3 regions of the Streptomyces sp. NPDC127097 genome follow, and region 1 is predicted to be linked to each of the others. Evidence: riboswitches for the same ligand, from Rfam matches in the RefSeq annotation. Region 1 holds a riboswitch; each other region holds the start of a gene.

Region 1 (10,081 bases):
TCTGCCCCTCGGGGCGGCCGCCGCCGGTCAGCACCTTGGCGCCCTCCTGCTGCCCGAGCGCGATGTAGTCGAGCGAGCGCTGTTGCTGACGGCGGGCGACCAGCGGGCCGACTTCAGTGGCCGGATCCAGCGGGTCGCCGACGGTGAGCGCCGAGGCCGCCGCGGTGAACCGCTCGGCGATCTCGTCATAGTGGCTGCGCGGGGCGAGGATCCGCGTCTGGGCCACACACGCCTGGCCGTTGATCATCCAGGCGAACGGCACGATGCCGGCCACCGCCGCGTCCAGATCCGCGTCCGGCAGGATCACCGCCGCGGACTTGCCGCCGAGCTCCAGCGTGACCCGGCTGAGGTTGCGGGCCGCGACCTCCATGACCCTCTTGCCGGCCGCCACCGAGCCGGTGAACGACACCTTGTCCACGCCGGGGTGCCCGACCAGGTACTCGCTCACCTCCCGGTCCGCCGGCAGGATCGACAGCACCCCCGCCGGCAGCCCGGCCTCCGTCGCGATCTCCGCGAGCAGATACGCGTCCAGCGGGGTCTCGGGTGACACCTTCAGCACCACCGAGCAGCCGGCCAGCAGCGCCGGCGCGAGCTTGGCGGCGGCGGTGAACTGCGGGACGTTCCACGGCACCACGGCCGCGACCACCCCGGCCGGTTCCCGCCGCACCAGCAGCGGCCCCAGCACCCCGCCCCGCCGCTCCTCGAACGGGAAGTCGCGGGCCACCGTGAGCGCCGCGTCCCACACCAGCATCGCGGCCAGCGACTGCACCATGACGCCGGAGGTGAACGGGGTGCCGTTCTCCGCGCTGATGACCTTGGCGATCTCCTCGCTGCGGGCCGCGAAGGCGTCCTTGATACGGGTCACCACCGCGATCCGGTCCGCCAACGGGGCGTTCGCCCACACCCCGGACGCGAAGGACGTACGGGCCGCGGCCACCGCACGGTCGACATCGGCCCGCGAGGCGTGCGGCACCCGGCCGATGACCTGTTCGGTGTGCGGCGAGACGACCTCGATCGTGTCCCGGCCGGCCGGATCGACCCACTCACCGCCTATGTAGAGCTTTCCGTGCTCGACGAGGTCGCTCATCGCTGCCGCCTCCTGCGGGTCGGCCGCCTGTTCCGGCGGTCCCTGCCGGTTCGCTGTCGTTGCCTGGGTGCCTCGAAGGTGCCTTGGACGTGCCTCGGAGGTGCCTCGGGCGTGGTTGCTGACGAGGCATCAGCCCATGCACCTCAGGAACTGATACCAGTTCTAGTTGGAGGAGTCCACGGCGTCGGCCGAATCCCAACTCGCCCTACCCGAAGGGGCACTTCAAGCCGCTTTGAAACCAGTTCTAGTTATAGTGAGGCCGGGTACCGGGTGTATGCCACACCGAGAGGGGGCCGGGATGACCGCGCAGGTGACCGACCACAAGGGCGGGGTGTGGAGCATCCCCGTCCCCATCCCGGACAACCCGCTCGGCCACACCCTCGTCCACCTCCTGGAGACCGACCGCGGGCCGGTGCTGATCGACACCGGCTGGGACGACCCGGACTCCTGGGACACCCTCGTCGCCGGCGTCACCGCCTGCGGATTCGCCCTCACCGACCTCCACGGCGTCCTGATCACCCACCACCACCCCGACCACCACGGCCTGTCCGCCAAGGTCCGGGAGGCGTCCGGCGCCTGGATCGCGATGCACGCCGCCGACACCGCGGTGGTCCGCCGCACCCGCGCGGCCGAACCGGGCCAGTGGCTCGACCATCTGCTCGCCGAACTCACGGCGGCGGGCGCGCCGGACGACCATCTGGCGCCCCTGCGGAAGGCCCGCGCCACCGGGAACGGCCGGAAGCTGCCCGGCCGGCGGGCTGCGCTGCCGGACCGCGGCATCGACCCCGGCGAACTGCTCGACCTGCCGGGCCGCCGGGTACGGGCCATCTGGACGCCCGGCCACACCCCCGGGCATGTGTGCCTCCACCTGGAGGAGGAGCACCCCTCGGCGCGGACGCCCGGCTTCGGCCGGCTGTTCTCCGGCGACCACCTCCTGCCCGGCATCACCCCGCACATCGGCCTGTACGAGGCCCCGGACGAGGAGGGGGGTCCGACCGGAGCGCACGTCATGGAGGGCTCCGGGGAGGACGCCGACCCCTTGGGCGACTACCTCGACTCCCTCGAACGCGTCGGGCGGCTCGGCCCCGCCGAGGTGCTGCCCGCCCATCAGCACGCGTTCACCGACGCCGGCGGCCGGGTGCGCACGCTCATCGCCCACCACGAAGAGCGGCTGGCCCAGCTCGGATCCCTGCTCCAGGAACCGCGCACCGTCTGGCAGCTCGCCATGGCCATGGAGTGGAACCGTCCGTGGGAGCAGATCCCTTACGGCTCCCGCAATATCGCCGTCTCGGAGGCCGAGGCCCATCTGCGCCGGCTGGTGAAGCAGGGGCGGGCGGAGTGGGTGCCGGGGTCGGATCCGGTGCGGTATCGGGCGGTGTGAGGGGGGCCGGCCTCTCGCACCCGGCGTCGGTGCGCCCGGCCCGTGTAGCGCCCGCGCCCGGCTCGCGCGCCGCTCCGCCCGGCTCGTGCCGGATTCCGTCGGCTCGTACGTGCGAGCGAGCGCCCGCCGGGTGGCGGTTAAGGTGTGCGGGACAACTTCATCCGTACCCGATCGGGGGAAGCCGGTGGAAATCCGGCGCTGACCCGCAACCGTGAGGACGGCCCGTCCGTACCGCGCCGGCTGGCCCGGCAGGACGGCCGTACGAGCCGGAGCACCCGAGGGGGCACGACCAAGGCTCCCGCCACCGGAACCGTCCGCCACAGGGACGGCCGGTGCGCGGCACCGTCGAGGTATACGGAGCTGAGCCCGGTGCCACCGCGTCCGCGATCCAAGAGGTCGCCGCGCGGGCGGCAGGCCGAGCGCGGCTGCGTGTACCGCCGCGACCCGACCCGAGAGGCACCGACCCGATGGCCCCCATGGCTTCCATGGCTCACCAGGCCCCCCTGACGCACCCCGTCGCCTTCCTGGCGCGCCGCGCCGCCACGGCGCTGGCGGCCGCGGCGGTGCTGGGCACGGCCGCTGCCCCCGCCGCGTACGCCGACGACGCCGCCCCGTCCGCGTCGCCCAAGAAGCTGCCGGACGGCCTGTACGGCACCAAGGACCCGCAGTACGACGGGGTGTGGCGGCAGTCGCTCGCACTGCTGGCGCAGGACACGGTGGGAGTGCGGCCGGCCGCGTCCGGCGTGCGCTGGCTGGTCGGGCAGCAGTGCGCCGACGGCGCGTTCACCGCTTTCCGTGCCGAGCCCGGCAAGCCCTGTGACGCCAAGACCATGCGGGACACCAACCAGACGGCGGCCGCGGTGCAGGCGCTGGCCGCGCTCGGCGGGCACGGCGACGCCGTGCGAAAGGCCGTGGGCTGGCTGAAATCGGTGCAGAACGATGACGGCGGCTGGAGCTCGATGCCCGGTTCGGCCAGCGACGCCAACTCCACGTCCGTGGTCATCGGCGCGCTCGCGGCGGCGGGCGAGAAGCCGCGGTCCGTGACCTCCAAGAAGGGCGGCAAGACCCCGTACGACGGGCTGCTCACCTTCCAGCTGGGCTGCGACGCGAAGGAGGGCGAGCGCGGCGCGTTCACCTTCCAGCTCAAGGGCGCCGCCCCGAACGCCGATGCCACCGCGGCCGCCGCGACCGGAGTGCTCGGCAAGGGCTTCGTCGTCGCGCCCGCGGACCAGCGGGCGAACGCTCCGGTCAAGCCGCTGAACTGCAAGGACGGCGGGGACGCGAAGAAGGATGATCCGGCGGGGGCCGCGGCGGGCGGCGACGCCTACCTCGTCGCGCAGCTCGACAAGAACGGACAGCATCTGCTCTCCGCGATGCCGGGCGCCGAGAAGCAGCCCGATGTCGGCAACACCGCCGACGCCGTGGTGGCGCTGGCGGCCGGCGGGCACGGTGCCGCTGCCGCGAAGCCGCTGAAGTGGCTGGAGAAGAACGCCTCGGCCTGGGCCGAGCAGAACGGGCCCGCGGCGTACGCCCAGCTGGTGCTGGCCGCGCACGCCACCGGCACCGACCCGCGTTCCTTCGGCGGCACCGACCTGGTGGCCGCGCTCAACGCCACCGGCCCCAAGCCGGCCGCCGCGGCGCAGAAGGACACCGGGGACGCCGACGACGCCACGGACGGTGGCGGCATCGGGGTGTGGTGGGTCATCGGCGTCGGCCTCGCCTTCGGCGCCGGCATCGGGTTCCTGCTGAGCAGCCGTAAGAAGAACCAGCTCTGATGCGGCGGACCAGGATCGCCGGCGCCGTACTGCTGGCCGGTGCGGTCACCGGCCTGGCCGCTGGGCCCGCGCAGGCGCAGGAGTACCGCTACTGGTCGTTCTGGGACGGCAAGGGCGGCTCCTGGGCGTATGCCACCGAGGGGCCGGCCACTCAGCGGCCGGCCGACGGCGCGGTCGAGGGCTTCCGCTTCACCGTCGGCGCCGACTCCGCCGGGGCCGGCAAGCCGCGCCCGGCCGCCGACTTCGACATGATCTGCCGCGACACCCCCGCCAAGGACGGCCGCAAGCGGATCGGCATCGTGCTGGACTTCGGCACCGCGGCGGACGCGCCCGGCGGCGAACGGCCGCCGACGGCCAGGACGGAGTGTGCGCAGGTGGCCGAGGACGCCTCGGCGGGCGAGGCGCTGGCGGCGGTCGCCCGGCCGCTGCGCTACGACGCCAACGCCCTGCTGTGTGCCATCGCCGGCTATCCGAAGGCGGGGTGCGCGGAGGCGGTGAACGGGTCGAAGGACGGGGCGAAGGGGTCCGCGTCCTCCGCTGCGCCGTCCGCGGGAGCGGCGGAGGACCGTGCCGACGGGAACGACGGGGGCGGTGGAAGCGGCGACGGAGGGCCGTCCGCCGGACTGCTCGGCGGGGCCGCGGTCGTCGTCGCCCTGGGTGCGGCAGCGGTGTGGCAGGCACGCCGCCGGCGCGGATGAGCGCCCCGCAGGCGACCCGTACCACCGCGCTGCACGCCGGCGCCTGGTGGCTGTGGGCGCTGGGCCTGGCCACCGCGGCCTCCCGCACCACCGATCCACTGCTGCTGGGGCTGCTGGTGGGGGTGGCCGGATATGTCGTCGCGGCACGTCGTACGGACGCGCCGTGGGCCCGCTCGTACGGCGCGTTCGTCAAGCTCGGGCTGGTCGTGATCGTCATTCGGCTGGTCTTCGCCTTCTTCCTCGGCTCGCCGATCCCCGGTACGCACACCCTCGTCACGTTGCCCGAAGTGCCGCTGCCGGACTGGGCGAAGGGCGTCCGGATCGGCGGCCGGGTCACTGCGGAGGGCATGGTCTTCGCCCTGTACGACGGACTGAAACTGGCCACTCTCCTCATCTGTGTGGGCGCCGCCAATGCGCTCGCCAACCCGGCCCGGCTCCTGAAGTCCCTGCCCGGTGCGCTCTATGAGGCGGGCGTCGCGGTTGTCGTGGCGATGACCTTCGCCCCGAACCTGGTCGCCGACGTCCAGCGGCTGCGCGCCGCCCGCCGGCTGCGCGGGCGCCCCGACCGTGGGGTCAAGGCACTCCTCCAGGTCGGACTGCCGGTGCTGGAGGGCGCGCTGGAGCGCTCGGTGGCGCTGGCCGCGGCCATGGACGCGCGCGGCTACGGCCGCAGCGCCCACGTACCGCCCGCCGTACGCCACCTCACCTCCCTGCTCACCCTCGGCGGGCTGCTCGGTGTCTGCGCCGGAACCTACGGATTGTTGGGGGACACCGGGAGCGGCTACGGGCTGCCGCTGCTGCTCGCCGGGCTGGCGGCGGCGCTCGCCGGGCTGTGGCTCGGGGGCCGCCGCTCGGTGCGCAGCCGCTACCGGCCCGAGCGGTGGGGCGCCCGCGCCTGGCTGGTCGCGGGCTCCGGCATGGCCGTCGCCGCCCTGATGATCTGGGCGAACGCCTATGCGCCGGCCGCGCTGCATCCGCCCGCCGTCCCGCTCACCACCCCCGTTCTCCCCCTCTGGCCGGCCGTTTCCGTTCTCGTGGGGCTGCTGCCCGCGTTCGTCGCCCCACTCCCGTCGAGCGCGGACCGGGCCGGGTCCCGTGCTGCGTCCCGTGGGCGTCGCCGTGCCTCTGATGTCGATCCGTGTGATGTCGATCCGTGTACGAAGGAGCCCACCCCGTGATCCGGTTCGAGCAGGTCTCGGTCACCTACGGCGATGCCGCGGCGCCCGCCGTCCAGGGCGTCGACCTGACCGTCCCCGAGGGCGAACTGTGTCTCCTGGTCGGCCCCTCCGGCGTCGGCAAGTCCACCGTCCTGAACGCCGTCTGCGGTCTCGTCCCGCACTTCACCGGCGGCACCCTGCACGGCCGGGTCACCGTCGACGGCCGGGACACCCGCACCCACAAACCGCGCGAACTGGCCGATGTCGTCGGCACCGTGGGCCAGGACCCCCTGGCGCACTTCGTCACGGACACCGTCGAGGACGAACTCGCCTACGGCATGGAATCGCTCGGCCTCCCCCCTGAGGTGATGCGCCGCCGTGTCGAAGAGACCCTCGACCTGCTGGGCCTGGCCGAGCTGCGCGACCGCGCGATCACCACGCTCTCGGGCGGACAGATGCAACGGGTGGCGATCGGTTCGGTCCTCACCACCCACCCCAAGGTCCTGGTCCTGGACGAGCCGACCTCCGCACTGGACCCCGCCGCCGCGGAAGAGGTGCTCTCCGTCCTCCAGCGGCTGGTCCATGACCTCGGCACCACGGTCCTGCTGGCCGAACACCGGCTGGAGCGTGTGGTCCAGTACGCCGACCAGGTCATCCTCCTTCCCTCGCCGGGCGCGCCCCCGGCCATGGGCACCCCCGCCGACATCATGGCCGTCTCCCCCGTCCACCCCCCGGTCGTGGCCCTCGGCCGCCTCGCCCACTGGTCCCCGCTCCCCCTGTCCGTACGCGACGCCCGCCGCAAGGCCGCCCCCCTGCGCGAGCAGCTGACGGGCGTCCCGCCGCAGGTGCCGACGAGGAACGCGGGGCGCGGGCCGGGGGCATCGGATGCTGCCGCGGAGGTCTCGGGACTTGGCGTGCGCCGGGGGCGGACCGAGGCGCTGCACGGGGTGGATCTGACCGTGCGGGGTGGCGAGACGGTCGCTCTGATGGGACGTAACGGTGCGGGGAAGTCCACCCTGCTCACCACCCTCGTCGGGATGCATCAGCCGTCGTCCGGCACGGTGCGGGTCGGCGGCGCCGTCCCGCACCGCACCAGCCCCCGGGACCTCCTGCGGCATGTCGGTCTGGTCCCGCAGGAACCTCGTGACCTCCTCTACGCCGATACCGTCGCCGCCGAGTGCACCGCGGCCGACCAGGACGCGGACGCCCCCGCCGGCAGCTGCCGGGCTCTGGTCGCCCGGCTGCTGCCGGATGTCCCGGACTCCGTTCACCCCCGTGATCTGTCCGAGGGCCAACGGCTCGCGCTTGCCCTCGCGGTCGTGCTGACCGCCCGTCCACCACTGCTCCTTCTCGACGAGCCCACCCGCGGCCTGGACTACGCCGCCAAGGCCCGGCTGATCGAGGTGCTGCGCACCCTGGCCGCCGAGGGCCACGCCATCGTCCTGGCCACCCACGACGTGGAACTCGCCGCCGAACTGGCACACCGTGTGGTCATCCTCGTCGACGGCGAGATCGTCGCCGACGGTCCCACCGACGAGGTCGTGGTCTCCTCTCCTTCCTTCGCGCCGCAGGTCGCCAAGGTCCTTGCCCCGCTGCCCTGGCTGACGGTTCCCCAGGTGGCCCGCGCCCTGGAGGCCCTCGCATGACCGTGCCCCCACCCCGCCCGGAGGACCCCGGGCCCGAGCCCGGCTCCGGTCCCGGCCTCGGCTCCGACTCCGCTTCCGGCCCCACCTCCGACTCCCGCTCCCGTTCCGACTCCGATCCCGGCTCCGACTCCGGCCGCCCCGGCCCCGGCCCCGGCTCCCGCCACCCCTGCCTCGGCCGGCAGGCGCGCGCCGTGCGGCTCGGGCCCCGCTCCATCGCCGCGCTGGCGCTGATCTCGGCCATCGGCGTGATGGCCTTCGGCTGGCCGCTGCTCGCCGACTCCGCCTCCGGGCTCGCCCATTCCAAGGACGCGCCCTGGCTGTTCGCCGCGCTGCTGCCGATGCTGCTGGCCGTTGTCGTGGCGACCATCGCCGATACCGGCCTGGACGCCAAGGCCATCGCCATGCTCGGCGTCCTGGCCGCGGCCGGGGCCGCCATGCGCCCGCTGGGCGCGGGGACCGCCGGCATCGAGCCGATGTTCTTCCTGATGGTGCTGTCGGGACGGGTGCTCGGGCCCGGGTTCGGGTTCGTACTGGGTTCCGTGGCGATGTTCGCGTCGGCGCTGCTGACCGGCGGTGTCGGCCCCTGGATGCCGTTCCAGATGCTGACGATGGGGTGGGTGTCGATGGGCGCCGGCCTGCTGCCGGGGGCCGACCGGCTGCGTGGCCGCGGTGAACTCGCCATGCTCGCCGCCTACGGAGCCGTCTCCGCCGTCCTCTACGGCCTGGTCATGAACCTCCAGGGCTGGCCCTATATCGCCGGCCTGGCCTCAGGGGTCTCCTTCGTCCCCGGCGACCCGCTCGATCAGAACCTGGCCCGCTATCTCGCCTACTGCCTTGCCACCTCCCTCGGTTGGGACCTCCCCCGAGCCCTGGTCACCGTGATCCTCACCTGCACGCTCGGGGGCACCGTCCTCAGGGCGCTGCGCCGTGCCACCCGCCGCGCGGCCTTCGACGTCCCGGCCTCGTTCGCTCCCGATCCGCCCCGAGAGGCCACCTCCCGGTGAAGTGACCCAGGGTGCGATGACCCCAGATGCGGTGGCCCCAGATGCGGTGGCCCCGGGCGCGGTGACCCCGGGCGCGGTGGCCCCGGGTGCGGTGGCCCCGGGCGCCGTGACCTCGGCTCCTGCCTCCCCTCTGCCCCCGCGTACGCCCCTCCCCGCCTGGGACAGTGATCGTCAGCCGTCTCGCTGCACGCCCCTGGCACCCTCCGGAGCCGGATCAGCGGGCGACCGGCAGTGCGCGGGCGATGGACGGCTCCGAGCGCAGGAATGCCCTGTAGTGGTCGGCATCGGCGCCCTGGTCCACGACCGTGGCCCTGACGCCGTGGCCGGCCAACTGCCGGGCACAGCTGCGGGTGTTGGCTATGGGGACGTCCCGGTCGCCGGTGGCGGAGTAGAGGGCTATCCGCACGCCTCGGCCCGGCTTCCAGTCGCAGGTGCGGTCGTTGGCGCGAAGCACGTCCAGCAGGGCCCCGGAAGGGTGCCGGAGCTTTTGGTACCAGGTGTCCGTCAGCAGGTCTTCGAGACGTTCGGGCAGCTTGCCGGCGATCTCTTCCGCCGGATGCTCGCCGTCGAAGAGACCGAGGCGAGGACCGGGCGTCCATGTACGGATGGCGTCCGGGGCCGGTGCGGAGGGCCGCGCATCCTGGACGCGTCGTGGCCCCCGCGAGGTCCCCGGCCCGGCCGGCCCACCGGATGCGGCCGACTCGCCGAAGGCAGCCGACCCACCGGCGGCACCCGATGCACCAGCCGCTGCCCGAGGTAACGAAGAGAAGGCGAGAGAGAAGGAGGCGGAAGAGGAAGAGGAGAGCTGCCGCGGTGATCTGTTCGTCATGTCGTCGACGGTACGGAGATCGCGCGCCTCGCAGAATGCGGCTTTCCGCACAACTCAGCTGTGGCTTTCCTCAGGTTGGGGAGGGGGTGCCGGAACACCCCCGTCCCCTTCGCGTGACGGCCCGCCGGTGGCCGCCGGGCCCTGCACTACAACCGCTGAATGATCGTCCCCGTAGCCAGTGCCCCGCCCGCGCACATGGTGATCAGGGCGAACTCCTTGTCCCTGCGTTCGAGTTCGTGGAGTGCGGTGGTCAGGAGCCGGGCGCCGGTGGCGCCGACCGGGTGGCCGAGGGCGATGGCGCCGCCGTTCACGTTCACCTTCTCCAGGTCCTGCTCGAAGACCTGCGCCCAGGAGAGCACGACGGAGGCGAAAGCCTCGTTGATCTCGACGAGGTCGATGTCCTTGAGGGACATACCGGCCTTGCCGAGCACCGCGCGGGTGGCGTCGATGGGACCGTCCAGATGGAAGTGCGGATCGGCGCCGACCAGCGCCTGGGCCACGATG
Region 2 (10,081 bases), on a different contig from region 1:
TCCACAAAGCCTGTACGGCGCTGCGGCACCGGCTCCGGGACCACGTCGGACCGCTCCCGGCCGACGGGCTGACCGCCGCCGCCGACACCCGCCGGGAGACGGCCGAGGGCTCCCCGTACGCCCGGCACGCCTTCGGCGCCACCTTCGCCGAGGTCCAGGTCGACACCGTCACCGGAGAGGTCCGGACGCGGCGGCTGCTGGGCGTCTACGCGGCCGGCCGCATCCTCAACTCCCGTACGGCGCGCTCCCAGTTCATCGGCGGCATGACGATGGGGCTGGGGATGGCGCTCATGGAGGGCAGCGTGCTGGATCCCGCGTTCGGTGACTTCGCCGAGTGCGATCTGGCCTCGTACCACATTCCGGCCTGCGCCGATGTGCCGCTGATCGAGGCGCACTGGCTGGAGGAGGAGGATCCCCACCTCAACCCCATGGGCAGCAAGGGCATCGGGGAGATCGGCATCGTCGGCACCGCGGCGGCCCTCGCCAACGCCGTCCGGCACGCCACCGGGGTCCGGTTCCGCGACCTCCCGCTCACCCCGGACAAGGTCCTGCCGCGGCTGGTGGACCGGCCGGGGGAGGGCCGGGCCGGCGGACTCCACTGAACCAAGATCAGTTGCGGAACCCGCCCGGCCGGGTCACCATGACAAATGACCCATACGTGATTATTGCTCACTCTTCGTGTTTCGGGGTTCGTTGGTCCAACGAGGTGAAGGGCGTGAGCCTCGCGGTGAGGAGCCACGACATGACACTTCCCAGCGACCGGCACTACACGGTCGAACTGCATGCTTCGGCGGAGCGTGTGCCGCAGATCCAGCGGATTCTGGCCGCGCACCTGCGGTACTGGGATCTTGAGCTGCATATCCCGCCCGTATGCCGGGGAGTGGCGGAACTCCTGACCAACGTCCATCGCCATATCGGCCCGGACGCGCCGTGCGTCGTCGAACTCCGCTGGACCGGCCGGCACCTCACGGCCTCCGTCGCCGACCAGGGGCCGCGGCTGCCGAAGTTGCTCAGCGCGGGCGGCGGCGGGCTCTCCAGAGTGGCGGCGCTGAGCGACAGTTGGGGCACCTGTGGCACCCCGGACGGCAAGGTCATCTGGTTCACCCGCCGGGTCGAGGCGGCCCGCAAGACGCCGCTGACCAGCCGCACCCCGCTGCGCAGCGTGCCCGACGCGAAGGGCCAGCCGGCGGTGCCGCCGCCCGTGCCGGCCGAGCCGCTCGCCGAGCCCGTACGGGAAGCCGTCGCCGAGACCGGCGCCGAGACTCCCGCGGCCTCGTCCGAGGCGTCGCTGGTCTGACCCGCCGCCAACGAAGCGCCGTCAACGAAGTGGCGAGGTGTTGACGCCGACCGCGGTCGCGCCTCGCCCGGACACCATCGTCCGGCTGTCCGGTAACCGCCTGGTCGCGACCCACTACGGGCTCTACAACACCATCTGCGGTATCGGCATCACCCTCGGGAATCTGCTCACCGGCGCCCCACCGGACGCCTCCCGGTCCGCCGGACTGCCCGCCCCGCCTTGGGATCGCCCTCCCGGCCCCTCACCGGATCCGGGCCGTCGAGCCGGTCATCGCCTCCGGGCCGTCACCAGCCACGCCGCGCTGCCGAGCGTGACGCCGTCGGAGCCCTGGTGTTCGGCCAGGGCATCCCGCAACGCGGTCACCGTCTTGGCCCGCGCTTCCGCACTCGCCTCGGCGAGCATCGCGCGCGACCCCGGCATGTCGAGTTGGTAGGCCACCACGTCGTCCGGATCGGGGCCCATCCACATCGGCTCGTCGACGGCGCTGATCGTGACCTCGTCGAATCCCGTGCTGTCCAGCAGCTTCTTGATCCGGTCGGCGTCGGCGAGTGAGAACGGGCCCGGGGCGCCGGGCGCATCGAGCTCGGGCAGCTGTACATACGGGGCGATGGCGTCCATCGGCACCGTCAGATAGGCATTGTCCCGCAGGCTCCGCCAGCACAGGAACGCCAACTGTCCGCCCGGACGCAGCGCTCGGGCGATATTCGCGAACGCCGCCTCCGGGTCGGCGAAGAACATCACCCCGAAACGGCTGATCGCGATGTCGAAGGCGCCGTCCTCGAAGCGATGGACCTGGGCGTCCCCTCGCTCGAAGGTGATCTGCGGCAGTCCGGAGCCCGCGGCCTGCTTCCGGGCCGCGGCCAGCATCGGCGCCGACACATCGACGCCGAGCACCGACCCCTCGGCGGCGGCCCGCGCCGCCTCCAGGCTGGTCCCGCCGCTGCCGCATCCGATGTCCAGCACCCGGCTGTCCGCCCGGATCCCGGCCGCCGCCATTAAGTGCGGGGTGAGCAGGCGATACCGTGCCTCCTGCCTTTCCCGCTGCTGGACCCAGTACCGTCCGTCGTCCCCGTTCCAGGTCTCGGCCTGCCCGGCGTTGCCCGCCGCGATCTCGTCGGGCAGCGGTGTCCCGCCGTCCCCGGCCACGGCCTGATCCTTACCCTGTCTCATTATTCCCCCTTGTGTGAAATGTTCGCGGGTGGCTGTACGACGTCGCCGACCAGGGAGTTCGTCGCACGTACCCCGATGTGCCATACCTGCGACACCCCCCCTTCCCTGGCGCTCGTTCCTCTTGGAACACTCTGCTGACCGTGGTTCCGCACCACTCCTCACACAACCGCACACCAACACCCGTCATTTCGGCAACTCCCCCACAAGCGAAGAGGTTCCCAGCCCCATGCCTGAATTGAATCGCCGGCGTTTTCTCCAGATCGCCGGCGCCACCGCCGGTGCCTCGGCCCTGACGAGCAGCATCGCCCGTGCCGCAGCCATCCCCGCCAAGCGAAGCTCCGGATCCATCAACGACATCGAGCACATCGTCGTCCTGATGCAGGAGAACCGTTCCTTCGACCACTACTTCGGCTCGCTCAAGGGCGTACGCGGCTTCGGTGACCCGCGTCCGCTCGTCCTGGAGAGCGGGAAGTCCGTCTGGCACCAGCCGGACGGCGACAAGGAGGTGCTGCCCTACCACCCGGACGCCGAGGACCTCGGCATGCAGTTCATCGCCGGCCTCGACCACGACTGGGCGGGCGGCCACAAGGCATGGAATAACGGCAAGTACGACAACTGGATCGCCGCCAAGACCGCCGGGACGATGGCCCATCTGACGCGTAAGGACATCCCGTTCCACTACGCGCTCGCCGATGCGTTCACCGTCTGCGACTCGTACCACTGCTCGTTCATCGGGGCGACCGACCCCAACCGCTACTACATGTACACGGGTCACGTCGGCAACGACGGCAAGGGCGGCGGCCCGGTCCTCGGCAACGAGGAGGAGGGGTACGACTGGACGACGTACCCGGAGCGGCTGGAGAAGGCCGGGATCTCCTGGAAGTTCTACCAGGACATCGGTGACGGCCTGGACGCGGACGGCAAGTGGGGCTGGATCGACGACGCCTACCGCGGCAACTACGGCGACAACTCCCTGCTCTTCTTCAACCAGTACCGCAACGCCAAGCCCGGCGACCCGCTCTATGACAAGGCCCGCACCGGCACCAACGCCAAGGAGGGCGACGGCTACTTCGACCGGCTCAAGGCCGATGTGAAGGCCGACAAGCTGCCCAAGATCTCCTGGGTCGCCGCCCCCGAGGCATTCTCCGAGCACCCCAACTGGCCCGCGAACTACGGCGCCTGGTACGTCTCCCAGGTGCTGGACGCGCTCACCTCCAACCCCGAGGTGTGGAGCAAGACCGCGCTGTTCATCACCTACGACGAGAACGACGGCTACTTCGACCACGTCCTGCCGCCCTTCCCGCCGGCCTCCGCCGACCAGGGCCTGTCGACCGTGGACACCACGCTCGACAGCTTCGGCGGCAACGCCAAGTACTCCGCGGGTCCCTACGGCCTCGGCCAGCGCGTCCCGATGCTCGTCGTCTCACCCTGGAGCACCGGCGGTTTCGTCTGCTCCGAGGTCTTCGACCACACCTCCATCATCCGCTTCATGGAGCGCCGCTTCGGCGTCCACGAGCCGAACATCTCGCCCTGGCGGCGCGCCATCTGCGGCGACCTGACCTCCGCCTTCGACTTCGGGCTGGAGAACACCAAGCCGGCCTCGCTCCCCGCCACCGACGGCTACCAGCCGCCGGACAAGGAGCGGCACGACAGCTATGTGCCGAAGCCGCCGGCCAACCCCGTGCTGCCCAAGCAGGAGCCGGGCTCCCGCCCCGCCCGCCCGCTGCCGTACGAGCCGCTCGTCGACGGGTCCGCGACCCCGTCCACCGGCCGCTTCACCCTCACCTTCAAGAGCGGCGACAAGGCGGGCGCCTGCTTCACCGTCACCGCGGGCAACCGCACCGACGGCCCCTGGACGTACACCACGGAGGCCGGCAAGAAGATCTCCGACACCTGGAACACGTCCTACTCCAAGGACGTCTACGACCTGTCCGTCCACGGCCCGAACGGCTTCCTGCGCACCTTCAAGGGCAACGGCAAGAAGACCGGGCCCGAGGTGACCGCCCGCCATGACAAGACGGCCGGCCGCGTCGTACTCACCCTGACCAACCCCGGCCGCACCGACTGCCACCTCACCGTCACGCAGGCTTACGGCGGCCCCGCCGAGACCTACCCGGTCCGGGCGGGCGCCACCGTCAAGAAGTCGGTCGACCTGCGGGCCAGCAAGCGCTGGTACGACCTGTCGGTCACCTCTGACACCGACCCCGCCTTCCTGCGCCGGTTCGCCGGCCATGTGGAGACCGGCGAGGTCGGTGTGAGCGACCCGGCGATCATCACCGGCTGAGCCGCCCACGACGGGCCGGGACCGGCGCCCCCACGGGTGCCGGCCCCGGCCCGCACGGCGTCAGGAAGCCCCGCCGGGCAGCCCGCCGCGGACCTCCCGGGCCGCGGTGACCAGGTTCTCCAGGGCCTCCCGCACCTCCGGCCAGCCACGGGTCTTCAGACCACAGTCCGGGTTGACCCACAGCCGCTCGGCCGGAATCGCGGCAAGTCCCTTGCGCAGCAAGGCCGTTGCCTCGGCCACGTCCGGGATGCGCGGCGAGTGGATGTCATAGACCCCGGGCCCCACCTCGCGCGGGTAGCCGGCCGTGGCGAGCTCCGTGGCGACCTGCATATGGGAGCGGGCCGCCTCCAGGCTGATGACATCGGCGTCGAGGTCCTCGATGGCCCGGAGGATGTCACCGAACTCCGCGTAGCACATATGGGTGTGGATCTGGGTGTCCGGACGGGCCCCGCCGGTGGTGAGGCGGAACGCCTCGGTGGCCCAGGCCAGGTACGCGGCGTGGCCGGCCGCACGCAGCGGCAGCGTCTCGCGCAGCGCGGGCTCATCGACCTGGATGACCGAGGTGCCCGCCGCCTCCAGGTCGTTCACCTCGTCGCGCAGCGCGAGCGCCACCTGGCGGGCGGTGTCACCCAGCGGCTGGTCGTCGCGGACGAAGGACCAGGCGAGCATGGTGACCGGGCCGGTGAGCATGCCCTTGACCGGCCGCTCGGTGAGCGACTGGGCATAGCGGGTCCAGCGCACCGTCATCGGCTCGGGACGGGAGATGTCCCCGGCCAGGATCGGCGGCCGGACATAGCGGGTCCCGTAGGACTGCACCCAGCCGTGCTGGGTGGCGAGATAGCCGGTCAGCTGCTCGGCGAAGTACTGGACCATGTCGTTGCGTTCCGGTTCACCGTGCACCAGGACGTCGATCCCGGCCTTCTCCTGGAAGGCCAGCACCTCGCGGATCTCCGCCGAGATCCGCTCCTCGTACCCCTCGGCGTCCAGCCGCCCGGCCCGCAGCTCCGCCCGCGCCGTGCGCAGCGCGGCGGTCTGCGGGAACGAGCCGATGGTGGTGGTCGGCAGCAGCGGCAGCCGGAGGTGCGCGCGCTGGGCGGCGGACCGCTCGGCGTACGGCTGGGATCGGCGGCCGTCGGCCTCGGTGACGGCCGCGGCGCGGGCCCGCACCGCCGGGTCACGGGTGAGCGCCGAGCCCGCCCGGGAGGCCAGGTCCGCGCGGCTGGCGGCGAGTTCGGCCGCGATGGCGCCGGTGCCCCGGGACAGACCGCGCGCCAGCGTCACGATCTCCGTGGTCTTCTGCCGGGCGAAGGCCAGCCAGCGGGCGATCTGCGGGTCGATGTCCCGCTCGGCCCCGGTGTCCAGCGGGACGTGCAGCAGCGAGCAGGAGGACGACACATCGACCCGCTCGGCCAGTCCGAGCAGCGTGCCCAGGGTCGCCAGCGACTGCTCGTAGTGGTTGATCCAGATATTGCGGCCGTTGACGACGCCGGCGACCAGCCGCTTGCCGGGCAGCCCGCCGACCGCCGCGAGATCCTGGAGGTTGCCGGCCGCGGGGCCGGTGAAGTCCAGCGCCAGGCCCTCGACGGGCGCCTTGGCCAGCACCGGCAGCGCCTCGCCCAGCCGGTCGAAGTACGAGGCGACCAGCAGCTGCGGGCGGTCGGTGAGCGCACCGAGGTCCCGGTAGGCGCGGGCCGCGGAGTTCAGCACGGCGGGGGAGCGGTCCTGCACCAGCGCCGGCTCGTCCAGCTGCACCCAGCGGGCGCCGGCCGCCCGCAGATCGGCGAGCACCTCGGCGTAGACGGGCAGCAGCCGGTCGAGCAGCGTCAGCGGATCGAAGCCGGCCGCGACGCCGGGCGCGGGCTTGGCCAGCAGGAGGTAGCTGACGGGCCCGACGAGGACCGGCCGCGCGGCGAGTCCGAGGCCGAGTGCCTCGGTCAGCTGGGCGACCTGCGCGGCGGAGTCCGCGGCGAAGACCGTGTCCGGCCCCAACTCCGGGACGAGGTAGTGGTAGTTGGTGTCAAACCACTTGGTCATTTCCAGCGGCGCCACGTCCTGGGTGCCGCGGGCCATCGCGAAGTAGCCGTCCAGGGGGTCGGCGGCCACCGCGGCGCGGTGCCGCGCCGGGATCGCGCCGACCATCACGCTGGTGTCCAGGACGTGGTCGTAGTACGAGAAGTCGCCGGTCGGCACCTCATGGACGCCGGCCTCGGCGAGCTGCCGCCAGTTGGCGCGGCGCAGACCGGCGGCGGTGGTACGGAGCGCGTCGGCGCCGACGCGGCCCTTCCAGTAGCCCTCGATGGCCTTCTTGAGTTCACGGTTCGGCCCCTGACGGGGGTAGCCGTGCACGGTCGCTCGTGCTGCCGCGGCTGCGGACCTGCTGGTCACGGAACTCTCCTTCGCGAGTCTGTCTCCATGGACCACGGGACAGTCGGGGGCGCGAAGGAACGGCAAACCCGGCGGGACCCGGCGCTCTTCCGCCGGCCGTGCCCGCCCGATGTGTCCGCCGACCCGCCCTCGAGGTCACCGAGATCACCCCGCACACCGGTCGCGCGGGGGCACTGGCAGGTCTTCGGACTCGCGGGCACATCCGCCGAAGGCGGACATCTACTGGCCGTCGCTTCCCAGACCCGGCCGGGCCCAGTGCGTATGACGGCGGTCGTTCCCACTCACCGCTGCGGGGCAGTCCCGGAATTCCACCGGGTTCCCTCTTGCGACGCGCCTGCCTGGCGGGCAGGGCGAACCAGTTGCACGCGCCAGCCTAGGCGCTGCCGCCCGCGGGGGACACCGCCACCGGACCTCCCATAGGTGACATCGGCCACCGCCGGGACGGCAACGCGCCCCCGCCCGCGGTGCCGTGGCTTGCCCTGGAGTGCGCTCCAGCTCCTAGCGTGGGCGCACGACTTACCGCTGTCGCTGAACGAAGGGAACCTCGTGCGCTACACACTGTTCGGCAGGACCGGTCTGCGGGTGAGCGAGCTGAGCCTGGGCGCCATGACCATGGGCGACGACCGGGGCCAGAGCGCCGCCGAGGACACCAGCGGCCGGATCCTGGACGCCTACACGGACGCGGGCGGCAACTTCATCGACACCGCGAACATCTACACCGGCGGCGCCTCCGAGCGGATCCTCGGTGGGCTGCTGGAAGGCCGCCGGGACCGCTTCGTCCTGGCGAGCAAGTACACCTGCATGACCCACCAGGGCGATGTGAACGCGGCGGGCAACCACCGCAAGAACCTGGTGCGGTCGGTGGAGGCGAGCCTGGACCGGCTGCGCACCGACCACCTCGATGTGCTGTGGGTGCACGCCCGGGACAACTTCACGCCGGTGGAGGAGGTCATGCGGGGGCTCGATGACGTGGTGCGCTCGGGAAAGGTGCTCTACATCGGGGTGTCCGACTGGCCCGCCTGGGAGATCGCGCAGGCCAACACCCTTGCCGAACTGCGCGGCTGGACCGCGTTCGCGGGCTCGCAGCTGCGCTACAACCTGCTGGAGCGGACGCCGGAGCGGGAGCTGCTGCCGCAGGCCCGCGCCTTCGATCTGGCCGTGCTGGCCTGGGCACCGCTCGCGGCCGGCAAGCTCACCGGCAAGTACCGCCGCGGGGAGACCGGCCGGCTGGCCACCGCGGACGACGGCGCCACCCCGAACCACCTTGAGGAGGAGACCCTCACCGCGGTGCTGGAGGTCGCCGAGCAGGGCGGCTGGAGCCCCGCACAGGTGGCCCTGGCCTGGCTGCGCAGCCGGCCCGGCAACATCATTCCGATCATCGCGGCCACCAAGGAGAGCCAGCTGCGCGACAATCTCGGCGCCGTCGACCTCACCCTGGACGCCGACGCGCTGGACCGGCTCGACCGGACCAGCGAGGTGCCGCTGGGCTTCCCGCACGACTTCCTGCGGCAGCCGGGCGTCATCGAGAACGTCTACGGCGACCGCTGGGCCGAGATCGAGGACCGGCGCTCCACCCACCGCCGTACGACGAGCGACATCCGCTGACCGGACGCCGCAACGCGGGTCGCCCCAAAGCCGGACGCCGCCGCCTGAGCAGTCAGGCGGCGGCGTCCGTTCGGCTACCGCGGGAGCGCGGGCCGGGTCAGCGCAGCGCGCTGCGCTGCTGCCACTGCTGCCAGCTCTCCTGCCAGACCTCCAGGCCGTTGCCGACGTCGGTCTTGTTGGTGTTGGTGGTGTTCTTGACCTCGACCGTGGAGCCGATGGTCAGGAAGTCGTAGGCCCTCTTGGCGTCCGAGGTGGTCATGCCGAAGCAGCCGTGGCTGTTGTTCTCCACGCCGATCGACTTGTTCCACGGGGCGGAGTGCAGGAACGTCCCGGAGGCGGTGAGGTGGGTGACCCACTTGGAGTCCAGCATCCACTCGCTGCCGTGGCCGATGGTGGCGGAGTCCATGGTCTCGGCCGCGTTCTTGCTGCGGACGGTGTGCACCCCGCCGCGGGTCGGGTCCTGCGGGGAGCCCGCGGAGCCGGAGATGGTGCCGACGCTCTTGCCGTTCTCGTACATCGTCATGGTGTGCGAGGGGACGTCGATGACGGCCTTGTGGTCGGCGCCGATGGTGAAGCCGAAGTTGTAGTCCCGCGCGAACCAGCCGCCGTCACCGGAGTTGATACCGGACAGCGCGCCCTTCACGGAGACCTTGGTGCCGGACGGCCAGTAGTCCTTGGGCCGCCAGTCGATCCGGTCCTTGCCGGAGTAGTCCTTGACCCAGCCCCAGGAGCCCTCGACCTTGGGCTGGGTGGTGACCTTCAGCGCCCGCTCGATCTCGGCCTGCCGGTCCTTGGCCACCGGGTTGTCGAAGAGGATCGAGACCGGCATTCCGGTGCCCACGGTCTGGCCGCCGGACGGGGTGTTGGTGAGCTTGTTGACCTTGCCGGCCTGCTCCGTGGTGAACTTCGAGGTGGCCGAGGACTCCTTGCCCCCGTCGGACTTGGCCTTCGTCCGCACGGTGTACGTGGTCCCCGGCATGACCTTGCCGTCCGACTTCCAGGCCGCGCCGTTGCCGGAGAGCTCTCCGGCGACCTTGCCGCCCTTGTCGTTCTCGACCTCGACCGAGGTGAGCTTGCCGCCGTCGGCCCGTATGGATATCTGGGAGCCGAGCTTGGCCGGGGTCTTTCCGGCGGCCGGGGTGACGGTCACCTTGGTGGCCGGCTGGTCGGCCTTCGACGCATCGGCGCCGCCGCCGCACGCGGTCAGCAGCGCGGCAGCCGCGGTCACGGCGGGTATCAACCGGGCGGAGTGGCGACGTGGTCCGGCGAGCACGGGGATCCCTTCACAGCAGAACAACTGACAGTGGCGGAGCCCGGGCCCGTGAGGGGAGGACCGTCAA
Region 3 (10,081 bases), on a different contig from region 1:
TGGCGCTCGGCGAGCAGACGCACCAGGGCGCGCAGGGCGTCGGCCCCGCCTTCGTCGCGGGTGCCGTGACCGGCGATGAGCAGTGCGGGAGAGATCGTCACTAGGTCTCCTTGGTACCGGTGGTTCCGCTGCTGGGCGCCGGGTCGCCGGCGACCGCCGTCCACCGATCCGGGCCACGGCGGGGCGGGTTGGGGGAGGTCATGACGATAACCGCAGCGGAAGAGCGGTCGGTGGCCGCTCCCTCCTACCAGCGGTAAGGGCACCGCTCTCCGTTACAGCGGGCCCGGCCAGCGCACAGGTCGCCCCGGGCGGCCGGTCCCGCGGCGCCGACTTCCGTTTGCCGGCGAGCAGTTCCGCGCCCGGCCCGGCGGCCAGCAGCGCCGCCGCCTCGGCCACGCTCGGCGTCCCGACGGCGGCCGCCGCGGCGCCGGACGGACCGGGCACCGGCACCGCCGCCAGGGCCGCCGCCGGGAACGACCGCAACGGCACCCCCAGCCGGCGGGCCGCCCCGAGCAGGCCCGGCTCCGCCGCCTTGGCCGCGACCGTCGCCAGCGCGACGACCGGCCGGTCCGTACACCCCGCCGCCGCGCGGGCGGCCGCGATCAGCTCCAGCACCTCGGACACCGGCACACCACGGCGCGCCCCCACCCCGACGACCAGCGGCGCCGCGGCACCGCCGGCCGCGCCGGTCTCGTCGGGGGCCCGGCGCGTCATACCGCGACGGCTCCCCGGCCGGGGAGTCTGCCGCAGCCCACCGGCCGTACGCCGCTCATCGCGCGCCGCCGGATGCCGTCGCGCTCCGTGCCGCGCTCGCCACCAGCCGCCCGGCCAGCGAGGGTTCGGCGGCCCAGTGCACGTGCAGATACGAGGCATGCACCCCGCCGGAGACAAAGCCCTCCACCCGGCGCTCCGGATGCGTCAGCCCCCACGCCGGGTCCGCGCCCGCGCCCGGCTCCAGTGCCGTGCGGTGGAACTCGTGGCCGCGCACCCGGGTTCCGGCCGCGGCCAGCGCGTTGTCCCGCAGCGCCACCGCCTCGCGGTAGCCGAGGGTGAGCCGTTCGGTCATCCGGGCCTCGGCGGGCAGCACCCCGCACATCGGCTTCCCGTCCAGGGACCGGGAGAGGTACAGCAGCCCGGCGCACTCGGCGGACACCGGCGCCCCGGAGGCGGCCAGTTCGGCCACCGCGGCGCGCAGCGGGGCGTTCGCCGACAGATCCGGCGCGTACATCTCGGGAAAGCCGCCGCCGATCACCAACCCCTGTGTGCCGGGCGGCAGTCGCTCGTCCCGCAGCGGGTCGAACGGGGCCACCTCGGCGCCCGCGGCGGCCAGCAGCTCGGCGTGTTCGGCGTACGAGAAGGTGAACGCGGCGCCGCCCGCGACGGCGATCAGCGGCTTCTCCGGGGCGGTGGCCGTCCCTTCGGCCGGTGCGAGGTGCGCCGCCGGGTCCCAGGCCGCGTCCGGCAGCTCCGGCACCGTTCGCGCCAGCGCCAGCAGCGCCTCCAGATCGCAGCCCTCGCGGACCCGCGCGGCGAGTTCGGCCACCGACTCCACCGCCTCGGCCCGCCGTTCGGCGACCGGCACCAGGCCCAGGTGCCGGGAGGGCGTACCGGCCCGGCCGTCCCGCCGCAGGGCGCCCAGCACCGGCACACCGGAGGACTCCATCGCCTCCCGCAGCAGCTCCTCGTGACGGTCCGAGCCGATCTTGTTGAGGATCACCCCGGCCAGCCGCACCTCCGGGTCCCAGGAGGCGAAGCCGTGCACCAGCGCGGCCACCGACCGGGACTGCGAGGACGCGTCCACCACCAGCACCACCGGCGCCCGCAGCAGCTTCGCCACCTGCCCCGTCGAGGACAGCTCGCCCATTCCGGACGCCCCGTCGAACAGCCCCATCACGCCCTCGACGAGCGCGAGATCGGCGCCCGCCGCACCGTGCAGGAACAGCGGCGCGATCCGGCCGGGCCCGCACAGGTAGGCGTCCAGATTGCGGCCGGGGCGGCCGGTCGCCAGGGAGTGGTAGCCCGGATCGATGTAGTCGGGACCCACCTTGTGCGGCGACACCGTGAGCCCGGCCTCGGCGAACGCCGCCATCAGGCCGGTGGCCACCGTCGTCTTGCCCGCGCCCGACGACGGCGCGGCGATCACCAGCCGGGGAATCGACCCGCCGCTCACGCGCTGTGCTCCCTGTTCACCATTCGATGCCCCGCTGGCCCTTCTGGCCCGTGTCCATCGGGTGCTTGACCTTGGTCATGTCCGTCACCAGATCGGCGAAGTCCAGCAGCGCCTCGGGCGCGCCCCGTCCGGTGATGACGACATGCTGCGTACCGGGACGGTCGCGCAGCGCCGACACCACCTCCTCGGTGTCGATCCAGCCCCACTTCAGCGGATAGGCGAACTCGTCCAGCACCAGCAGCTTGTAGGTCTCCGCGGCCAGATCCCGCTTGACCTGCTCCCAGCCCTCGCGCGCCGCGTCCTCGCTGGAGGCGATGTCGCGCTGCACCCAGGACCAGCCCTCGCCCATCTTGTGCCAGGCGACGGTGCCGCCCTCGCCGGACTCCCCGAGCACCTTCAGCGCCCGCTCCTCGCCGACCTTCCACTTCGCCGACTTCACGAACTGGAACACCCCGACCGGCCAGCCCTGGTTCCAGGCGCGCAGCGCCAGCCCGAAGGCGGCGGTGGACTTGCCCTTGCCCTGGCCGGTGTGGACGAACACCAGCGGACGGTTGCGGCGCTGGCGGGTGGTGAGCCCGTCGTTCGGTACGACGGACGGCTGTCCCTGCGGCATTACGCGGCCTTCCTGTTGCCCTGCACGGTCCGTACGAGCGCGGAGACACTGTCCGCGCGCAGTTCGTCGAGGGTGATCGCGGTGCCCTGGAGCTCACGGGCCAGCTCGCCCGCGAGACCCAGCCGCACCGGGCCCGCCTCGCAGTCCACGACCACCGACGCGGTGCCCTCACCGGCCAGCAGCCGGGCGGCGCGGGCGGACCGGACGACGGGCTCCGGGCCACCGGTCGCCCGGCCGTCGGTGACGACCACCAGCAGCGGCCGCCGCGAGGCATCCCGCATCCGCTCCACCCGCAGCACCTCATGGGCCTTCAGCAGGCCCTCGGACAGCGGCGTACGGCCACCCGTCGGCAGCTGCTCCAGCCGGGCCGCACCCGCCTCGACCGAGGACGTCGGGGGCAGCGCCAGCTCGGCGCCGGTGCCGCGGAAGGTGATCAGGCCGATCTTGTCGCGCCGCTGGTAGGCGTCCAGCAGCAGCGAGAGCACCGCGCCCTTGACCGCGCTCATCCGCTTCCGCGCCGCCATCGAACCGGAGGCGTCCACGACGAACAGGACCAGATTGCCCTCCCGCCCCTCGCGGACCGCCTCGCGCAGATCGTCCCGGCGCACCACCAGCCCCCGCCCGCTGCGGCCGCGGGCCCGCTGGTGCGGCGCCGCGGCCTGCACGGTCGCCGCCAGATGCAGCTTGCCCAGGGCGCCGTGCGGGCGGCGGGCGCCGGTCGTGCGGCCGTGGGCGGTACGGGCCCGGGAGCGGCGGCCGTCCGCGCCCTCGCCCAGGCCCGGTACGTCCAGGCGCCGGGTGCGGAACGGCTCGGTGGCCCCGACCGCCGCCTTCTCCCCGGCCGCGCCCCCCTGAGGCGCGCTCTCCGGCTCGGCCTGCTCCGGGGTCTGCGGGGTCTGCGGGGTCTGTGGGGCCTCCCGCTCCTGCTGGTGGGGGAGTTCGGCCTCCGGCGGAAGCGGCGCCTCTTCCGGCCCGCCGTCCTGCGGCGGACGCCCGCCGCCCTCCGGGCCGCCCCCGTCGGGGCCGCCGTCCGGACCGTCCGGATCCGGGTCGTCGTCGCCGTCCGTGCCCTCGTCCGCGCTCTCGTCCGCGCCGAACTCCTCCAGCGTCCGGTCGAGTTTGTCCTCGTCCAGGCCGGGGGCGTCGAAGGGGTTGCGGCGCCGGCGGTGCGGCAGCGCCAGCAGCGCCGCCTGCCGCACGTCCTCCTCCAGGACGTCCGTCCGCCCCGCCCAGGCGGCCAGCGCGGTGGCGGTACGCGCCATCACGATGTCCGCGCGCATCCCGTCCACCTCGAACGCGGCACAGGTCGCGGCGATCTGCCGGAGCGCCGCATCGCCCAGCGTCACCCGCGGCAGCAGCTCCCGGGCCGCGGCGATCCGCCCGCGCAGCGCGTCCTCCTCGGCCGCCCAGTCCGCCGCGAAACCGGCCGGATCGGCGTCATAGGCCAGCCGGCGGCGGACGACCGTCACCCGCTCGTCGGGCTCGCGGGAGGCGGCGACCTCGACCGTGAGCCCGAAGCGGTCCAGCAACTGCGGCCGCAGCTCGCCCTCTTCGGGGTTCATCGTCCCGACGAGCAGGAAACGGGCCGCGTGGCGCACGGAGACGCCCTCGCGCTCCACGTACGAGGCGCCCATGGCGGCGGCGTCCAGCAGCAGGTCCACGAGGTGGTCATGGAGCAGATTGACCTCGTCGACGTACAGGATGCCGCGGTGCGCGTCCGCCAGCAGGCCCGGCTCGAACGCCTTCACGCCCTCCGACAGCGCCCGCTCGATGTCCAGCGCGCCGACCAGCCGGTCCTCGGAGGCGCCGACGGGGAGTTCCACCATCCGCGTCGGGCGCTCCTCGACGCCGCCCGTCCCGTGCGGCCCGTCGGGACAGCCGGGGTCCGGCGCGGCCGGGGCGCAGGCGAAGCGGCAGCCGCTGATCACGTCCACGGCCGGCATCAGCGCCGACAGCGCCCGGACGGCGGTGCTTTTGGCGGTGCCCTTCTCCCCGCGGACCAGCACGCCGCCCACCGCGGGGCTCACCGCGTTCAGCAGCAGCGCGAGCCGCAGATCAGCCATCCCGACCACCGCGGTGAAGGGGTATTGCGGGGTCGTGTTGTGCGCGGTCGTCATGCTGTGTCGTCCTCCACGTCGCCGTTGAGCTCCGTATTCGTCCTGTGCGTACCCCTCATGGCGCCCCCGGAGGCACGAACGGCAGTCCCTCCGGCACCCCTTCCTCGATCAGCCGCAGCAGCGCGCCGGTGTCCGCGTGCTCCTCGATCAGATCGCCCAGCCGGTCCAGCTGTTCCTCGCGCAGCACGCCGAAACGGGTGTCGGGGGCCGGGACGAACGCCCGGCCCGCGTCCGCCGCGACCCGCCGCAGGAAGGCCCGGCGGAAGCCGTCGCTCTCCAGGGACCCGTGCCAGTGCGTGCCCCATACGGAGCCGGCCCGGCAGCCGTCCAGGAACTCTTCGTCCCCGCCGGTCACTTCGGCGACACCGTGGTGGATCTCGTAGCCCTCCACCGGCTCGCCCAGCGCCTCGCCGGCCGGCCGCGCGAGCGTCTTCTCCGCCGCGAACCGCACCCGTACGGGCAGCAGCCCCAGCCCGTCGACCACGCCCGCCTTCGACTCGACCTCGTCCTCGATGCGCTCGCCCAGCATCTGGAAGCCGCCGCAGATGCCCAGCACCGGGCGCCCCTCGGCGGCCCGCCGGGCGATCGCGTCCGCCAGACCGCGCTCCCGCAGCCACGCCAGCGCCCGGACCGTGCCCCGGGTCCCCGGCAGCACCACCAGATCGGCGTCGGCCAGCTCCTCGGGCCGGTCCACGAACCGCACCACCACGCCCGGTTCGGCGGCCAGTGCGTCCACGTCCGTGAAGTTCGACATCAGCGGTACGGCACAGACCGCCACCCGCAGCACATCCGCCCCGTGCGGCGGAGCCACCACGCTCTCGCGCACCGCGCCGCGCAGCGACACTCTCAGTCCGTCCTCCTCGTCGATGCCGAGGCCGTGCGCGAAGGGCAGCACGCCCAGCGTCTGCCGCCCCGTGAGGCCGCGCAGCATCGCAAGGCCCGGCTCCAGCAGCGTCACATCGCCCCGGAACTTGTTGACCAGATAGCCCGCGACCAGCGCCTGGTCCTCCTTGGACAGCAGCGCGGTGGTGCCGAAGAACGAGGCGAACACCCCGCCGCGGTCGATGTCACCGACCACGACCGCCGGGATACGGGCGGCCCGTGCGAGGCCCATGTTCACGATGTCGGTACGCCGCAGATTGATCTCGGCGGGACTGCCGGCGCCCTCGCAGATCACCGCGTCATGGGTACGCCGCAGCTCCTGGAGGCAGTCGGTCACCGTCCCGAGCAACTGCTCCCGGCGGCCCGCGTACTGCGCCTTCCCCTGGGACGTCCCCCCGAAGTACCCCCGGGCGCTGAGCTCCCCCACCGGCTTCCCCAGCAGCACCACCTGGCTGCTGCGGTCACTGCCCGGCTTGAGCAGCACGGGGTTCATCAGCGCGGTCGGCGCCACCCGCGCCGCGGCGGCCTGCATCGCCTGGGCCCGTCCGATCTCCGCGCCCTCGCGCGTGACGAAGGAATTCAGCGACATGTTCTGTGCCTTGAAGGGCGCCACCCGGACGCCCTGCCGGACCAGCCAGCGGCAGATCCCGGCCGTCACCACGCTCTTACCGGCGTCGGACGTCGTCCCGGCCACCAGCAGACCACCGCCGACCGCCCCGCCGGCTGCCCTCAACCGCCCGCTCACCGGGTCCTCCTCCTGCGCTTCGGGTCACTACACCCGCCCACCCCCCGAAGGGGGGTGGGCGGCGGGGAAAAAACGGACGGCCTCATACCGCTCCCGCCTTACGCCCGGATACCGGTCCCGCCTCACGCCCGCGCCCCCCGGCCCGCGGAGCAACCGCTCCCCGGGCCACCACCCGAGCCACGGTCCCCCGAGCCACCGCCGCCCGCGCCACGCCGACGGCCGCCCGCGCCGCCACCGTCGTGACCAGCGCCAGCACACTCACCCGGCGGGAGAGCCGCACCGCCCGTTCGATGTCCGGCACCGCCACCGGCGGCGCCGCGCCGTTGAGCACCGGACGGTGTTCCACCCGCCCGCCGTACGCCAGCGTGCCGCCCAGCCGTACGCCCAGCGCACCCGCGAACGAAGCCTCCACCGGGCCCGCGTTGGGGCTCGGATGCGCCCCGCCGTCCGCCCGCCAGGCCCGCAGCGCACCGCGCCGGTCGGGGCCCGCGAGCACGGTCAGCGCGGCGGTCAGCCGGGAGCCGGGCCAGCCGGCGAGATCGTCGAGCCGGGCCGCGGCCCAGCCGAAGCGGCGGTAGCGCGGCGACTTGTGCCCCACCATCGCGTCCAGGGTGTTCACGGCACGGAACGCCACCAGGCCGGGCACCCCGCCCAACGCACCCCATACCAGGGCGCCCACCACCGCGTCGGAGGTGTTCTCGGCGACCGACTCCACCACCGCACGGGCCATCTGCGGCCCGTCCAGCGCCTGCGGATCGCGCCCGCACAGATGCGGCAGCCGCTCCCGTGCCACGTCCAGATCACCCGCCGTCAGCGCCCCGCCGACGGCCCGCGCCTCCCGGCCCAGCGAGGTGCCGCCCAGCACGGCCCAGACCGTCGCCGCGGTCAGCGCGACCCCACCGCCACCACGGAGCGACAGCAAAGCAGCGGGAGCATCGCCCCGCAGGGCGCGCTCCACCAGCGCCGCACCGGCCGCGGCCCCGCCCGCGCACAACACGGCATGAGCCGCCCCGTAACCACGGTGGTCGCGCCACAGTCGGCGCTCGACGGCGCCCGCGGCCCGGCCGAACGCGGCCACCGGATGGCCGCGCGGCGGATCCGCCGCGATCAGGTCGCCGAGAAAGCCGAGGGCCGCGCCGCACACATATCCCGCGTGTTCGCCGCGCATCGGGTCAGGCCGCCGTCAGGGCGTGTCCGTGACGTGCCGCCCGGCCCCGAAGGAGCCCTGCGGCGGCGGGCAGTGGCGATCTCAAGGGGCGGCCGGGCATGGCGGTATGTCCTCACTCAGGGTCCGCGCCCTGGCTCGACGTGACGGCGACCAGAGTCTCCTGGCTCCCGGATCGGCGTGTCCTCCGGCCTTCCAGTCCCGCGTACATCATCCGACGTATGCGAGGCGGACCGTGGCCTTCGCTGGAGGAACGCTCCCCGGTGACAGTGGCGGGACCGCGCCGGATTCGCACCGGACTTCCTCTGCTGTCGCCGATTGGCTCCGGCAGTCCACCACGCCCCGCGAACGCCGTCAACTCACCCTTGACCTGCGACGCTGCCCCGTGGCAGGCGCTGTGGTGCACGCCACAGCGTGGCTGGGGGGTCACGGACGGTTGCCCGCGCACCTGATCCCGCGTCACTATCTGGTGCACGGCGGCGAAGGGGCCGCCGGAAGGGGGCCGGGGGATGCCGCAGCGCGCTGACCGTCAAGAGATCCGTATCAGGATCACGGGCACGAACAATCCTGACCAGGACGTCGAGGACCTCAAGGCGTGGCTGGAGCGCGAGCCCTGGCTGAACGGGCGGTCGCACGACTGGGAACTGCGGCCGGCGGGGGAGCGCGACGACGGCCCCGGCGACATGGCCATCGGCGTCGACGACCTGATCCTGGTCGTGGTCGGCGCGGTCGCCACCGAGATCACCAAGAGCCTGACCATCGCCCTGCGCGAGTGGCTGCGCCGCCGCAGGGAGGAACGTGACACCGGCGAACGGCCCGCCGTGGCGGTCGGCGCCGGGGACGGCGAACTGCGCGCACTGGGCGACCCGGCACCGGGCGCCCCGGCCCCCGAACGCCCCGATCCGGGCAGCCCGGCGAACGGGGGCGGCAGCACCGCCGGGGACTGAGCCGGATGTCCGAATACGACGCACGGGGCAAGGTCAACCGGGCGCTGCTGATCTGTGTCGACGACTACCGCCACCTGCGGCCGCTCCCCGCCGTGCGGGACAACCCCCAGGAGCTCGAACGCGTCCTGCTCGCCCCCGGCACCGACCTCTTCACCAAGGGCGAGGTCGTCATCTGCCGGCCCCAGGAGCCCTGGGAGGTCGAACAGGCCCTGGACGCCGTCACCCAGGAGGCCCGCGGACTGCTGCTGGTGTACTTCTCCGGCCACGGCCGGGTCGGCCCGGACGGCGGCAATCTCCAGCTCATGGTCGGTGCGTCGGAACGGCGGCACAAAACCGTGTCCTGGCAGGACACCGTGCTGTCCTACCTGGACAACGCGCGGGCCGACCGGATCGTGATCGTCCTGGAGTGCTGTTACGCCGGCAACGCCGGGGAGGCGTTCCACGCCTGCCGCACCCCCACGTCGCTGCTGATGGCCGCCCAGCCCAACCGCCGGATCTTCAGCGGCGAGGAGCCCACCGGCGGCAGTGTCTTCACCCGCGCCCTGCGGCAGATCCTGGAACAGGGCATCCCCGGCAAGCGGTTCGTCACCTTCGAGGACCTGGTCCGGGAGCTGCGGGACCAACTGGCGGGCGAGCGGACCCCGATGGGCGACGTCTGGGAGCCCCGCTCGGCCAAGCAGAACACCGTCGACGACGTCATCCTGTCCTTCGCCACCCCAGGCATCCGGCCCCCCACCCCGCTGCGGATCCGATTACGGCGCCGGCTGAACACCTCCTTCCGGCACTGGTTCCGGATCCTGATGGTGCTGGCGATCATCGCCGTACCGGCCACCGCGGGCGTCGTCCTGCTGAACCTCCCGCGCGGCGCCGAAGCCTGCCCGCCCGCCCTCGAACTGCGGCTGCTCACCGCGCCCGAGGCCGAACCCGCGCTGCGCCAGGCGGCCTTCGGCTACGAGATGTCCGACGCCAACACCCGGCCCCTCAACGGCGAGGGCGACCTCCCCGACGGCTGCCGGCGCGCCCAGATCACCGTCTACTCCGCCGCCAAGGACCAGGTCGACCAGGGCTTCGCCGCCGCCGACCGCTGGCAGGGCGAGGCCCACGGCACCGGCAAGGACGGGCCGGACGACATCGACCCCCTCTACCGGCCCGGACCCCAGCCCGACATCTGGATCCCCGAATCCACCGCCGACTACTACGAGGCCCGCCGCGGGATGCCCGCCAAGAACTCCCCGGCGACGCTCCACTACAGCGCCCCGGTCGCCTACACGCCCCTGGTCGTCGGCATCCCGGCACCCCGCCGGCTGGACGACGTCGAACCGGCCGGCGCCTCCTGGCGGGAGCTGCTCACCGGCACCGACCGCACCCACCGCGACCTCCGGCTGCTGCGGCCGAGCCCGGTGCTGTCCGGCACCGGACTGCTGCACACCCTCGGCCTCTAC

What was found. A riboswitch is a leader RNA that binds a small molecule or an ion and turns the genes downstream of it on or off. The one in region 1 is predicted to bind cobalamin.
Region 2: another riboswitch for cobalamin. It lies ahead of metE (5-methyltetrahydropteroyltriglutamate--homocysteine S-methyltransferase); the one in region 1 lies ahead of ACFWJW_RS12620 (prenyltransferase/squalene oxidase repeat-containing protein).
Region 3: another riboswitch for cobalamin. It lies ahead of ACFWJW_RS34845 (cobalamin biosynthesis protein); the one in region 1 lies ahead of ACFWJW_RS12620 (prenyltransferase/squalene oxidase repeat-containing protein).

Annotation. Positions count from the first base shown of each region.
Region 1 is NZ_JBHXFI010000012.1:76,524-86,604, forward strand. It holds gene ACFWJW_RS12610 (aldehyde dehydrogenase) at 1-1,087, opposite strand, end outside; gene ACFWJW_RS12615 (MBL fold metallo-hydrolase) at 1,386-2,468, shown strand; cobalamin riboswitch at 2,606-2,766, shown strand; gene ACFWJW_RS12620 (prenyltransferase/squalene oxidase repeat-containing protein) at 2,936-4,243, shown strand; gene ACFWJW_RS12625 (SCO2322 family protein) at 4,243-4,941, shown strand; gene ACFWJW_RS12630 (CbiQ family ECF transporter T component) at 4,938-6,119, shown strand; gene ACFWJW_RS12635 (ABC transporter ATP-binding protein) at 6,116-7,744, shown strand; gene ACFWJW_RS12640 (ECF transporter S component) at 7,741-8,748, shown strand; gene ACFWJW_RS12645 (hypothetical protein) at 8,963-9,577, opposite strand; gene ACFWJW_RS12650 (steroid 3-ketoacyl-CoA thiolase) at 9,724-10,081, opposite strand, start outside.
Region 2 is NZ_JBHXFI010000004.1:242-10,322, reverse strand. It holds gene ACFWJW_RS05250 (xanthine dehydrogenase family protein molybdopterin-binding subunit) at 1-602, shown strand, start outside; gene ACFWJW_RS05245 (ATP-binding protein) at 743-1,297, shown strand; partial or broken gene ACFWJW_RS05240 (MFS transporter) at 1,368-1,520, shown strand; gene ACFWJW_RS05235 (class I SAM-dependent methyltransferase) at 1,565-2,467, opposite strand; gene ACFWJW_RS05230 (phosphocholine-specific phospholipase C) at 2,694-4,751, shown strand; gene metE (5-methyltetrahydropteroyltriglutamate--homocysteine S-methyltransferase) at 4,812-7,136, opposite strand; cobalamin riboswitch at 7,309-7,496, opposite strand; gene ACFWJW_RS05220 (aldo/keto reductase) at 7,683-8,741, shown strand; gene ACFWJW_RS05215 (Ig-like domain-containing protein) at 8,839-9,969, opposite strand.
Region 3 is NZ_JBHXFI010000079.1:8,526-18,606, forward strand. It holds gene ACFWJW_RS34815 (sirohydrochlorin chelatase) at 1-101, opposite strand, end outside; gene ACFWJW_RS34820 (cobalamin biosynthesis protein) at 199-714, opposite strand; gene ACFWJW_RS34825 (cobyrinate a,c-diamide synthase) at 770-2,170, opposite strand; gene cobO (cob(I)yrinic acid a,c-diamide adenosyltransferase) at 2,187-2,783, opposite strand; gene ACFWJW_RS34835 (putative cobaltochelatase) at 2,783-4,900, opposite strand; gene ACFWJW_RS34840 (cobyric acid synthase) at 4,956-6,527, opposite strand; gene ACFWJW_RS34845 (cobalamin biosynthesis protein) at 6,610-7,695, opposite strand; cobalamin riboswitch at 7,849-7,999, opposite strand; gene ACFWJW_RS34850 (hypothetical protein) at 8,202-8,639, shown strand; gene ACFWJW_RS34855 (caspase family protein) at 8,645-10,081, shown strand, end outside.